DNA from 2 places in the Brevibacterium sp. HMSC063G07 genome. Region 2 is predicted to be linked to the other one. Evidence: predicted binding sites of a transcription regulator. Region 2 holds the regulator's gene; the other holds the start of a gene.
The links. The regulator HrcA, encoded in region 2, represses chaperone genes, less so after heat shock. The targets are predictions, from matches to a motif close to TTNGCACTCGNNNNNNNCGAGTGCNAA.

Region 1: the regulator HrcA is predicted to act here: its motif matches at 1,487-1,513, upstream of groL (chaperonin GroEL).

The regions. Positions count from the first base shown of each region.
Region 1 is NZ_KV802360.1:208,745-214,727, forward strand. It holds gene groL (chaperonin GroEL) at 1-1,348, opposite strand, end outside; gene HMPREF2757_RS07415 (cold-shock protein) at 1,641-1,847, opposite strand; gene HMPREF2757_RS07420 (LytR C-terminal domain-containing protein) at 1,930-2,583, opposite strand; gene HMPREF2757_RS07425 (DUF3263 domain-containing protein) at 2,583-2,834, opposite strand; gene HMPREF2757_RS07430 (hypothetical protein) at 3,051-3,332, shown strand; gene HMPREF2757_RS07435 (aldehyde dehydrogenase family protein) at 3,489-4,964, opposite strand; gene HMPREF2757_RS07440 (uracil-DNA glycosylase) at 5,129-5,800, shown strand; gene HMPREF2757_RS07445 (threonine/serine exporter family protein) at 5,815-5,983, opposite strand, start outside.
Region 2 is NZ_KV802321.1:177,752-183,734, forward strand. It holds gene HMPREF2757_RS00810 (TetR/AcrR family transcriptional regulator) at 42-590, shown strand; gene HMPREF2757_RS00815 (DoxX family protein) at 587-943, shown strand; gene HMPREF2757_RS00820 (GNAT family N-acetyltransferase) at 1,017-1,556, opposite strand; gene HMPREF2757_RS00825 (DUF3097 domain-containing protein) at 1,556-2,404, opposite strand; gene hrcA (heat-inducible transcriptional repressor HrcA) at 2,637-3,641, shown strand; gene dnaJ (molecular chaperone DnaJ) at 3,729-4,835, shown strand; gene HMPREF2757_RS00840 (16S rRNA (uracil(1498)-N(3))-methyltransferase) at 4,832-5,605, shown strand; gene HMPREF2757_RS00845 (PhoH family protein) at 5,640-5,983, shown strand, end outside.

The DNA of each region.
Region 1 (5,983 bases), on a different contig from region 2:
TGAGCGGAGCTTCGATGGCCACCTTGACGATGGCAGCACCGGTGGCTTCGTCACCTTCGAGGTTGAGGTTTTCGAAGGCCTTGTCGCTTGCCTGGATGAGGGCCACACCACCGCCGGCGACGATGCCTTCGTCCACAGCCGCCTTGGCATTGCGGACGGCATCTTCGATGCGGTGTTTGGTTTCCTTGAGTTCGACTTCGGTTGCGGCTCCGGCCTTGATGACTGCAACACCGCCGGCCAGCTTGGCCAGGCGCTCCTGCAGCTTCTCGCGGTCGTAGTCCGAGTCCGAGTTTTCGATCTCGGTGCGGATCTGCTGCACGCGGCCGGCGATTTCGTCGGCGTCGCCTGCACCTTCGACGATGGTGGTTTCGTCCTTGGTGACAACGACCTTGCGGGCGGTGCCCAGCAGGTCCAGCGATGCGTTCTCCAGCTTCAGCCCGACCTCTTCGGCGATGACCTGGCCGCCGGTGAGGATCGCGATGTCTGCAAGCTGGGCCTTGCGGCGGTCGCCGAAGCCGGGGGCCTTGACGGCAACCGACTTGAAGGTTCCGCGGATCTTGTTGACCACGAGGACGGCGAGGGCTTCGCCTTCGACGTCTTCGGCAATGATCAGCAACGGCTTGCCGGACTGCTGGATCTTCTCAAGAACCGGCAGGAGGTCCTTCACGTTCGAGATCTTCGAGTTGACGATGAGGATGTAGGGGTCCTCGAGCACTGTTTCCTGGCGCTCTGCGTCAGACACGAAGTAACCGGAGATGTAGCCCTTGTCGAAGCGCATGCCTTCGGTCAGTTCGAGTTCGAGTCCGAAGGTGTTGGACTCTTCGACGGTGACGACGCCTTCCTTGCCGACCTTGTCGATGGCCTGGGCAATGAGTTCGCCGATTGCCGGGTCGCCAGCGGAAATGCCGGCGGTGGCAGCGATCTGTTCCTTGGTTTCGATTTCCTTAGCGGAGTCGAGCAGAACTTCGGTCAGGGACTCAACGGCCTTTTCGATGCCGCGCTTGAGGCTGAGCGGGTCTGCACCGGCTGCGACGTTGCGCAGACCTTCGGACACGAGAGCCTGTGCCAGAACGGTAGCGGTGGTCGTACCGTCACCTGCGACGTCGTCGGTCTTCTTGGCGACTTCCTTGACGAGTTCGGCGCCGATCTTTTCGTAGGCGTCTTCGAGCTCGATTTCCTTGGCGATGGACACGCCGTCGTTCGTGATGGTGGGTGCGCCCCACTTCTTTTCGAGAACAACATTGCGTCCGCGGGGACCGAGCGTCACCTTGACTGCATCAGCCAGGGTGTTCAGGCCGGTCTCCAGGCCGCGACGAGCTTCTTCGTCGAATGCAATGAGCTTTGCCATAGTGGCTGGCTTCCTCCCTGTAAGGGGTGGCAGTTGACTAGCACTGCCAGGTGCCCGCGACGGCAGGAAGCAGAGCCTGAATCCCTTCTTCAGGCCCGGCGTCCTCTGCCTGGGCAGTGCGTTTCACCACCACTAGATTTAGCACTCTCGACCTGAGAGTGCAAATACCAATCCCCTGCCGCTGGCACCTCGCAGGGCCCACTGGGCTCCCGTCTAAGGAACACGACGAGGGGGAGGGACAGAAGACCTGTTCCTCCCCCTCGTGAGCAGTTCAGTTCGGCTGCGGCGGCTGTCAGTCGAGCGGTTCGACGTTCTCAGCCTGCGCGCCCTTATCCCCCTGCACAATGTCGAACTGCACGCGACCGCCTTCGGCCAACGACCGGTAGCCCTGCATCTGAATTGCCGAATGGTGGACGAAGATTTCGTCGGAAGAGTCGTCTACGGCGATGAAGCCGTAGCCCTTTTCCGCGTTGAACCATTTGACGGTTCCCTGTGTCATGTCATCTCCCAAGTGTGGAACGAAACTTCAGTCTACCGCCCGCAGGGAGCTTCACCGGCCCGGTTTCCAGGCCAGCTCTCGGTCAGCCCTCGGCGGGATCGCTGTCGGCGACATCCGGGCCCATGAGGATTGTCACGCCCACCTGGTAGCGACGGGACTGTTCGACGCTCACACCGCCAAGCCCCTCGGCCACGCGCTCAGCAGCATCGCTGTACTCCGAGGACGAATAGTAGACGGTCGTAGATGACACCCGGGTGCCCGCGTTGCTCACGCGCCCCATCTTCCAGCCCTGTGCTTCATACTGGTCGGCGAACTTCCTGGCCGCACCGTTGACGCCGGATGCGTTGAGGATCGACAGATTGGGATCGCCGCTTTCAGCTTCGACGGTCGTCACTCCCCCGCCGGTTGATTCGCCGTCACTCGGGGTGCTTTCACTCTGCGTGCTCTCACCGGGCTCGCCTGACTGTGACGATTTGTCCTTGGCATCGTCGCCTGCTCCAGGTTCCTTCTGCTGCTGTTCTTCGACTTTGGCTTCCGGGTCTGAGCCTGCGGAGCGGATGATGTTGACCGCACCGACGATCAGGAGAACAGCCACCAGCGCAAGAACGATGACAACAGCGGTCGCCGCTTTATGGCTGCCTGCCGATGAGACGGCCCGGTGGGCTCCGCCTCGGCGGTTTGCAGCGTCTGCTGCACGGCGTTCTGCACGGGTTTCGTACTGGTGTTTGTCTGCCATCAGCGCGGGATCCTCGCCTGTGCTCCGGTTTCCTGTCGTGAGTCGCGGATTCTGCGAAGCCGTTTGATGAGAACGGGATCTTCAGCATGGGCCGCGGGGCTGTCGAGGAGTCTGCCGAGCACCTGGAAGTACTGGGCGGCGGACATGTCGAACTGTTCGCGGATCGCGTGGTCCTTGGCACCCCCGTAGGTGTGCCACTGTCCTTCGAAGCGCAGAATCTGCGCTTCGAGTTCCGAAAGCTCCTGTGACATTCGTCCTCCTCTGCACCCGCAATAATACCGGCGGCAGACCTTCCCGCCAGGCCTCGTCCGAGACTATGGGACCGGGCAGTTCACTTTCCCCGCCGTTTAGGGGCAACCACAAGGGCAAGAAAAAAACTGGAGGCGAACGACAATGTCCCGTTCCCGCAATGTAGTGTCACGGCAATGCTGGCAGCGAGGCCAGCAGCCGACTGAATGGAGGCTCAAATGCTGGCCAAGACCATGATGCCGAAGACACAGGGTGCACGCACCGTCTTCATTATTCTGCTCTGCGCGGCAGGCGCATTTCTGCTCATCAGCATCGGCGCAACCGTGTGGTCGCAGGCCGGGGACGAGGGCTGGGTTGCGAAGGCCGTCATCGCGTTTGTTTCGTGGGCGATGACAATTCCGCTGATCCTGGCCTCCGCGGTGTGGGCCCTCGTCAACTTCTTTTCTTCACCGGCCGGAGGCTCACAAGGTCGGAACACTGCCACACCGCGGGCACACTGACGAACCCCGATCAGGCATGCACAGCAACCAGAGCGGTCCGAAAGACAAAAGCACATAAGCGGCAGCCGAACTGAACAGCAGCCGAATGGCGGCACAGAATAGTGCCCCGGCACTTCGTGTGAGGCGCCGGGGCACTTACTGTCTCAGCGAGTCAGATCAGTTGATCTTGACGTTGATCTGCTTGATCTGGGTGAAGCCCTCGAGCATGCCCTCAAGCGATGCTTCGCGGCCGAAGCCGGAAGTCTTCATACCGCCGTAGGACTGGCCTGCAACCTGGCCGCCACCCTGGTTGACCTGCACCCAGCCGGATTCGATCTTGTCAGCCACCCGCAGCGCGCGGTCGACGTCCTTGGTGAAGACATAGGCGGCCAGACCGTAGTCGGAGTCGTTGGCCATTTCGACGACCTCTTCTTCCGTCTTGAACTTGATGACGGTGAGAACGGGGCCGAAGATCTCTTCGCGCGAGGTCTGCCATTCGTTCTTGGCGTTGGCGAAGATGATCGGCGCGTGGTAGAAACCGGATTCGCCGACCTCGAGCCTGTCAGCGCCGTCATAGGCGATTTCGACGCCCTCGTTGGACTTGCCCATCTCAATGTAGTTCGCGATCTGGTCGTACTGTTTTTTGTTGATGACGCAGCCGATGTCGCTGTCTTCATCGCGCGGATCGCCGACCTTCATCTGGGCCACGCCGTCAACGAGCTTGGCCAGGAAGTCGTCGTAGATGTCTTCGTGCAGGAACAGGCGCGAACCCATGGTGCACGACTGCCCCTGGCGGGCAAAGCGAGTCGACAGCAGCACCTGCTGGAGCGTGTAGTCGTCATTGGCATCCGGGAACACGATGTTGGGGCTCTTGCCGCCCAGCTCCATCGAGGAATGAGCCAGACGAGAACCCGCAACCTCGGCCACGTGGCGGCCCACACCGGTCGAACCGGTGAACGAAACCTTGTCGACATCGTTGTGCTGAGTAAGAGCCTCACCGATGACCGAGCCCTTGCCGGTCACCACGTTGAGAACACCGGCGGGCAGGAACTCCTGGATGATTTCGGCCATTTTGAGAATGGTCAGCGGAGCGTCCTCGGCAGTCTTGAGCACAATCGTGTTGCCTGCTGCCAACGCTGCCGGGGTCTTGAACGCAGCAATCATCAGCGGCGAGTTCCACGGCAGAATGCCGGCCACAACGCCCAGCGGAACACGGCGGGTGAACTGCAGCTGCGCATCGCCTGCCGGGAGCGTGTTGCCCTTCACTTCACCGGCCACACCGGCCATGTAGCGGAACAGGTCGACCAGGGTCTGCGCTTCGGGGCGAGCCTGCGTGCGCAGGGCATTGCCGGTGTCGATTGCCGTCAGCTGGGCAAGCTCTTCCGCCTGAGCTTCCAGCGCATCCGCGCACTGTCCAAGCGCCTTCTGGCGCTCCTTGAAGTGCAGAGCAGACCACGCGGGGAAAGCAGCCCGGGCGGCCTTGACCGCACGGTCGGCGTCTTCTTCTTTGCCGTCGGGAACGCGGGCGATCACGCGGTCGCGGTCAATCGGGGTGATGACGTCAGCCCGCGAACCGTCAGCGGCATCAACCCATTCGCCGCCGATGAGCATCTTCCAGTCTTTGACCCCGGGGAAGTCCCGTACCTGTGCCATAGTCGTCGTTGTCCTTTCGGCATCCGTGCATTAGCGCTGTGTCCCGCCGAAAATGTGGGAGGGAACACTCTCGGACTCAGCATAGCCGTGCGCACGCGGTCCACGCAGGCCGCGGTCTGCCCGATTGCGCACAGCCCGTGTGCGTCCGCGCTAGGGTCGTGTGCATGACGATCAACCTGTTGGAAAACGTCAGCCCCGACTGGCTGGAAGCGCTGGGTCCCGCCGTTGCCAAAGTGCGCGAACTCCAGCAGACGGTCCAGCGCGATGCCCAGCACCACCTCGTGCTCCCCCGGCCCGAACAGGTCATGCGCGCATTCTTCGAACCGCTTGCGAACGTGCGAGTGCTCATCGTGGGCCAAGACCCCTACCCCACACCCGGGCACCCCATCGGGCTGTCTTTTGCTGCCGAGCGCCACGTCAGGCCGCTGCCGCGCTCGCTGGCCAATATCTACCGCGAACTCGCAGACGACCTCGGCATACCCCCGGCCGAGCACGGCGACCTTTCGGCCTGGCAGCGCCAGGGAGTCATGCTGCTCAACCGAGTGCTCACAGTCCGCGCTGGTAACGCCGGGTCGCACCGCGGCATGGGCTGGGAGGCCGTCACCGAACAGGCTGTGCGCGCACTCGCCGGCCGGGGCGGGCCGCTGGTGGCGATCCTGTGGGGCCGTCCCGCGCAGACGCTGACTCCCCTGCTGGGCAGCGTGCCGATCATCGCCTCACCCCACCCGTCACCGCTGTCCGCCCACCGCGGCTTCTTCGGTTCGAAGCCGTTCAGCCGCTGCAATTCGCTGCTGGAACAACAGGGTGCAGCACCCATCAACTGGCAACTGGACTGAAGCAGCTGGACTGATCAGGCGGAACTCGGCTGAATTCCAGCATCCTCTCGCAGGGCTTCGAGTTTCTCTTCGGCTTTTGCGCGAGCCCGCGCGGCACGGCGGGACTTCGCGTAGCGCGACATGGGCCGCGACAGGAAATCACCGAGCACAGCACCGGCGGCAATGGCCGAGTTCGCAGTGATC
Region 2 (5,983 bases):
CTGGTGTTCGCACCGCGGCACGCAATGAAACCCGCCGCGCCGTGTTAGACGCAGCGGATCGTCTGTTCCATGAACGGGGCTTCCAGGCGACAACTGTGCGCGACATCGCTCGGAATGCGGGCGTGAGTACCGGAACGGTCATGTCTGTCGGTGACAAAGAAGCCCTGCTCGTAGAGCTCTTCGACGGCCTCATTGCGGAACGTCAAGCCCATGCTGATGCGCAGAACTATGCCGCCGATGTCCGCTGCGGCGCAGACGCAGTCGCCGTGGTCGAGCCGTTCGCGGCGCTGTTCGAGGAGCGCCGCAGCCTCGCCCAGGCTTACGCTTCGATCCTTGTCAGTGGACGACACGCATCCGTGGTCTTCACAGACCTCGCACAGAGATTGACCGCAGTGTTCCAGCAGGTCATAACAGTCTGCGGGTGCTCAAATGCGGCTGAAGCAGTCAAACGCGCCGAAGCACTTCACGCTGCCTACATCGGCAGCCTATTCATATGGGCTGCAACGCCTGAAACCTCCGCACAGCAGTTCTTGACTCAGCTGCGCGACATCTTCGCGGCAATCTGCCCACATACAGGAGGCAACTCATGACCCTGATCCCATCGTTCTGGATGCTGCCGACGCTGCTGGCCGCTGTCCTCCTTGGGGATGTCGCCCTGTCCATCAAGCCAGTCCGATTCATCCGCGACTGTCTTCACAGCGTTAACTTCCCCGAAAACTGGTGGTGGTCGCTGCTCGTGATCAAGGTGCTCGCAGCAAGTGGCCTCATTGCGGGAATATGGGTGCCCGGATTGGCTTTCGCGGCCAACGCCGGGGTCATCGCCTACTTCCTCTGCGCGGCCGTGGGGCACATCCGAGCAAAAGCCACCGGCACGGCCTTCTGGATCAACTGCCTGGGGATGCTGGTGCTGTCCTGCGTCACTCTGGCATTGAGCTTTCTATAGACACGGTCGCCCAGTCTCGGCGCACGCAGGCTCAGCAACAACAGGCTGTTCTGCTGATCCACAGGCAGAACACTCAGACCTTGTCCGAGATGGCGGAATACACCGCAAGATCGCGGACTTCGCTGCGAAGGAGCTCTCCATTGCGGCGAATGCCCTCGAACTCGAAACCCGCTTTCTCTGCAACTCTGCGGGACGCTGCATTGTCAGGGTGCACACACAGTTCAACCCGCTGTGCGCCGCGCTCAAAGGCAAAATCGGTCACGAGTCGCACTGCTGCCGTCATGAATCCCTGCCCGCGTGCCCACGGGGCGGTCATATACCCCAAAGACACATAATGAGCACTGTGGATGCGCAGATTGACCTGCCCTAAAAAGCGGTCAGAGTGCTCTGTTCCCGGGGCGGTGATGACCCACGACGGTTCCGGCGGGTTCGTGCACCAATCAAACGCCATGTCGCGGGTGTATTGATGTGTCACCTGCGTCCATTCGACAACCGCAGGGTCCTGGCAGGCTGCGAAAAGGTTGTCCGCATCACCCTGCCGGAATCCGCGGAGAACCACGCCGCCGCCGGACAGTTTTCCAGAGCCGAGAAAAGGAGTTGCGCCAGGTGCCATCAGTGCCTGCCGACTGTCACAAAGTCAATGAGCTCTTCCACCCGGCCCGACAGTGTCCAGTCGACATCCCCAATGGATTTCACTGAGCCGAGAATCCGCTGCCACGCTCGGGCGGAGTCACGGTGGTCTTCGTGCGGCCAGCCGATTCTGCGCAGAACCCCGAGCTTCCAATCTTCTCCGCGCGGCACCTGCGGCCATTCGGCAATCCCAACCACAGACGGCTTCACGGCCTGCCAAATGTCGACGTACGGGTGGCCAGTGACCCTCACGTGCTCCGCCCACGGCTGGCTGGCAACCTCGCTGACAATCCGCGTTTCCTTCGTGCCTTCGATCAGGTGATCAGCAAGAACCCCCACCCGGTGCTGTGCATCCGGCTGGAACTCGACCAGCGCCTCCATGAGGTCATCGAGACCTCCCAGAGGTTCGACGACAACACCTTCGACCCGCAGGTCGTCACCCCAGATCTTCTCGACCAGCTCCGCATCGTGCTTTCCCTCAACCCAAATCCGGCTGCCCCTGGCAACCCGGGCTTTGGTATGCACGGCTCTGCTTCCCGAAGCCGTGCGGCCGGGCTGCTTCTGGACTGCCGGGCGGGGCCGTACGAGTTCGACCGGTTTGCCTTCCAGCAGATAGCCGAAGCCCAAGGGGAAGGCCTGCGTGCGGCCGCGACGATCCTCCAGGTGGACGAGAAAACCGCCGTTGGTCTTCTCCAGCTTCACCACGGCGCCGACATAGCCGGTCTGAACCTCTTCCACAACCATTCCGCGTTTGATTTCAACCCGCTGGGTCTTGGGTCGTTGGTGGGTGCGGCCAGAGGAGAGGACATCGCGTCCATAGCGATCAGACATGAGAACCACGATAGCCGTGCGCTGGTGCGGTTCAGAACATAGCGCGCCGTGGTGTTGCTCGCAGAACCGGCGCTGAACCAGTTCCAAAGGCAACCGAGGCCAGCCCCAGAAGCAACAGGCGTTTGTATAGACGTGCCCGCATCATTAGAATTGGCACTCTAAGAGTGAGAGTGCCAAAAGCGAGCGCCCGATGTGCCCGTGCAGGGCAGGGCGCGGATGGGAGCGATTCGGGATGAACGACGAGCGGCGCAGCAGAGTTCTGCGGGCGATCGTCGAAGACTATGTGGCCACCAACGAGCCCGTCGGCTCCAAAGCCCTGGTCGAACGCCACAAGCTCGGCGTTTCCTCGGCAACCATCCGCAACGACATGGCCGCCCTCGAACAAGAAGGCCTCATTGCGCAGCCGCACACCTCAGCCGGCCGTATCCCCACCGATGCGGGATACCGGGCATTCGTCGACCGCATTGACGATGTCAAACCCTTGTCCAGCGCAGAGAAACGGGCAATCTCCCAGATTCTCTCAAGCACGCAGAGCATTGACGACACCCTCGCCCAGACCGTCCGCCTGCTGTCGCGGCTGACGCACCAAGTAGCCCTCATCCAGTATCCGGTGCGCACCCAGACCACCATTCGGCGCGTGGAACTGGTTCAGCTGAGCCCAGAGCGCATCCTCGTCATCCTCATCACCGACACCGGCGAAGTCGAACAGCGAATAGTCGAAGCACTCGACCCGATTGACGAAGACGATGTCCGCGGTATGCGCCGGGCCTTCAATGAGGCGCTGGAAGACACTCGGCTGGATGCCCTCGAAGACACCCTCAGTGCACTCGCAGTGCCCGTATCACTGGCCCAGACGGCAACCGCAATCGCCGAACGTCTGGTTGAACTGGCCCGCAGCAAACGTCAGGACCGGCTCATCATGGCCGGGGCTGCAAACTTGGCCCGCGCCGGCAGCGAGTTCGGCACGCACATGGGTCCGCTGCTTGAAGCAATAGAAGAACAGGTTGTGCTTCTGAAGCTGCTGGCAGATATGCAGGCCGACGGCATTGCCGTGCAGATCGGTAGCGAAAACCGCTTTGAGGCGCTGGCAGGGGCGTCGCTCATCGCAACCGGCTACGGAACAGAAGACACAACAGCCTCACTGGCAGTGCTCGGCCCCACCCGCATGGACTATCCCACCACCATGGCCGCCGTCAGAGCCGTGGCGAAATACGTATCGACCATTCTGTCGGACTGACCAGCTGACTGACCTGACCGATGACTTAGTGACAGCACCCCCGAATCCCCGACCTTGTGCAGACGCATCTGAACGAAAGAAGAAGCAGTGAGCGATCACTACGAAACACTGGGCGTTGAACGAGACGCTTCCGCTGAAGACATCAAAAAGGCATACCGGAAGCTCGCCCGGAAGTACCACCCGGACGTCAACCCCGGCCACGAAGACGAATTCAAAAAAGTCTCCGTCGCCTACGAAACACTGTCCGATCCGGACAAGCGACGCCAGTACGACATGGGTGGATCCACCGCTGGCGCTGGCGGCTTCGGCGGTTTCTCCGACCTTTTCGACACCTTCTTCGGCGGGGGAGGACCACGCCGTTCAGGCCCGCCGAATCAGCGTGTGCGCCCCGGTCGCGACGCCCTCGTGGAACTCACGATCGACCTCGAAACCGCTGTCTTCGGCGGAAAAGAAGACATCCGCGTGCAGACGGCAGTCACCTGTGAAACCTGCCACGGCGGCGGTGCGCGCGAAGGCACCAAACCCGAAACCTGCGGGCTGTGCCACGGTGCGGGCACCATTTCGACCGTTCAGCGGACCATCCTGGGTGACATGCGCACCCAACAGGTGTGCAGCAACTGCTCTGGCTACGGCGATGTCATCAAAGATCCGTGCAACAGCTGCGGTGGCGAAGGCCGCGTGCGCGAAGAGAAGACTCTGTCAGTCAAAATTCCGGCAGGCGTGCACGACGGCACCCGCATCCTGCTGTCCGGCCACGGAGAAGTCGGCCCCGGCGGCGGTCCCGCCGGTGACCTCCACATCGAAGTCACCGTCCGCGAACACGATGTGTTCACTCGCGACGGCGACAATCTGCGCGCCGAACTGTCCGTGCCCATGACCACAGCGGCACTCGGCAGCACCGTGACACTCGAAACCTTTGACGGTCCGCGCGAACTGACCATCGAACCGGGAACACAGACCGGCACGGTCGAAACCCTGGCAGGGCTCGGTGCGGGCCGCCTGCGCCGAGAAACCCGCGGCGACCTGCTGGTGACGGTCGTCGTGCAGACGCCCACCAAGCTCACCGGCGAACAGAAGAAGCTCCTCCAGCAGCTCTCAGAAATGCGCGGCGAAGACACCGTTGAGCACGGCCTGGAGACGAAGTCCAAGAGCGCCTTCAGCCGCTTCCGCGAAAGGTTCGCCCACAAGTCGTGACGCTTCCGGTCTTCTACACTGACGCCCCGCTGTCAGAGGTTCGCCCCGGGCAGCGCGTGCCGATTACGGGACAGGCGCTGCACCACGCCGTGACCGTACGCCGGATGAAGGCCGGGGAAGCGCTCGAACTCACCGACGGGGCCGGTCTGCGGGTTCGCGGAGTTCTTGAATCGGCTTCTAAAGAAGTCGCCGTTCTCGCTGCCGACGAGGTGGAGCACGAGCAGCCGCCCACACCGCGGCTGGGTCTGATCCAGGCTTTGGCTAAGGGCGACCGCGATCTGGCGGCAGTTGAAACCGCGGTGGAAGTCGGCGTCGACGTCGTCGTGCCGTGGCAAGCACAGCGCTCAATCGTCCAGTGGAAAGGTGCGAAAGCGGCCAAAGCACACGACAAGTGGGCCAATCTCATCCAGGCCGCCTCACTCCAGTCCCGCCGCGTGAACTTTCCGAAACTCGAGCAGCTGAGCTCCACCTCGTTCGCGGCCCAGAAGGCCCGCGAAGGCGCTCTCGTCATCGTCTTGCACGAAGCCGGAACCCGGCCCTTTGTGCAGACCCTGCGCAGTGAACTCAGCAGGCGAACAGTCGAAGAGATCTACGTGGTCGTGGGCCCCGAAGGCGGCATAGCCGATGCTGAACGCCAGCAGATGGAAGAAGCCGGAGCCCTCACCGCGGTGCTCGGGCCCACGGTTCTGCGGGCCTCTTCGGCAGGGCCGATCGCACTGGCCCTGACCCAACAGGAACTGGGCCGTTGGGGACCGGCGGACAACGGCTAGGCTGGTAGAAGACAACTGAGGAAAGGAAGCTCTCCTGGACACTGACCAGAGCACCGCACTGTCTGTTCCCGAATCCGTTGACCTCATCGCACTGTACGGGCCGCAGGACCAGAACCTGCGGACAGTCGAAAAGCTGTTCCCGGACGTGAAGATCCACGTTCGCCAGCGCACCATTCAGCTGACCGGCGATCCCACGAGCGTGGCCCGCGTGACCGAAGTGTTCGGCCACATGCGCAAAATCATCGCCAGCGGAGGCCGCCTGGACCCAGAAGCCGTGTCCCGCGTGGCGGGAATGCTCGACGACGGGCAGGACTCGGCAAAGGTCATGACCGACAACATTCTCTCGACTCGCGGCAAGACCGTGCGGCCCAAAACCTA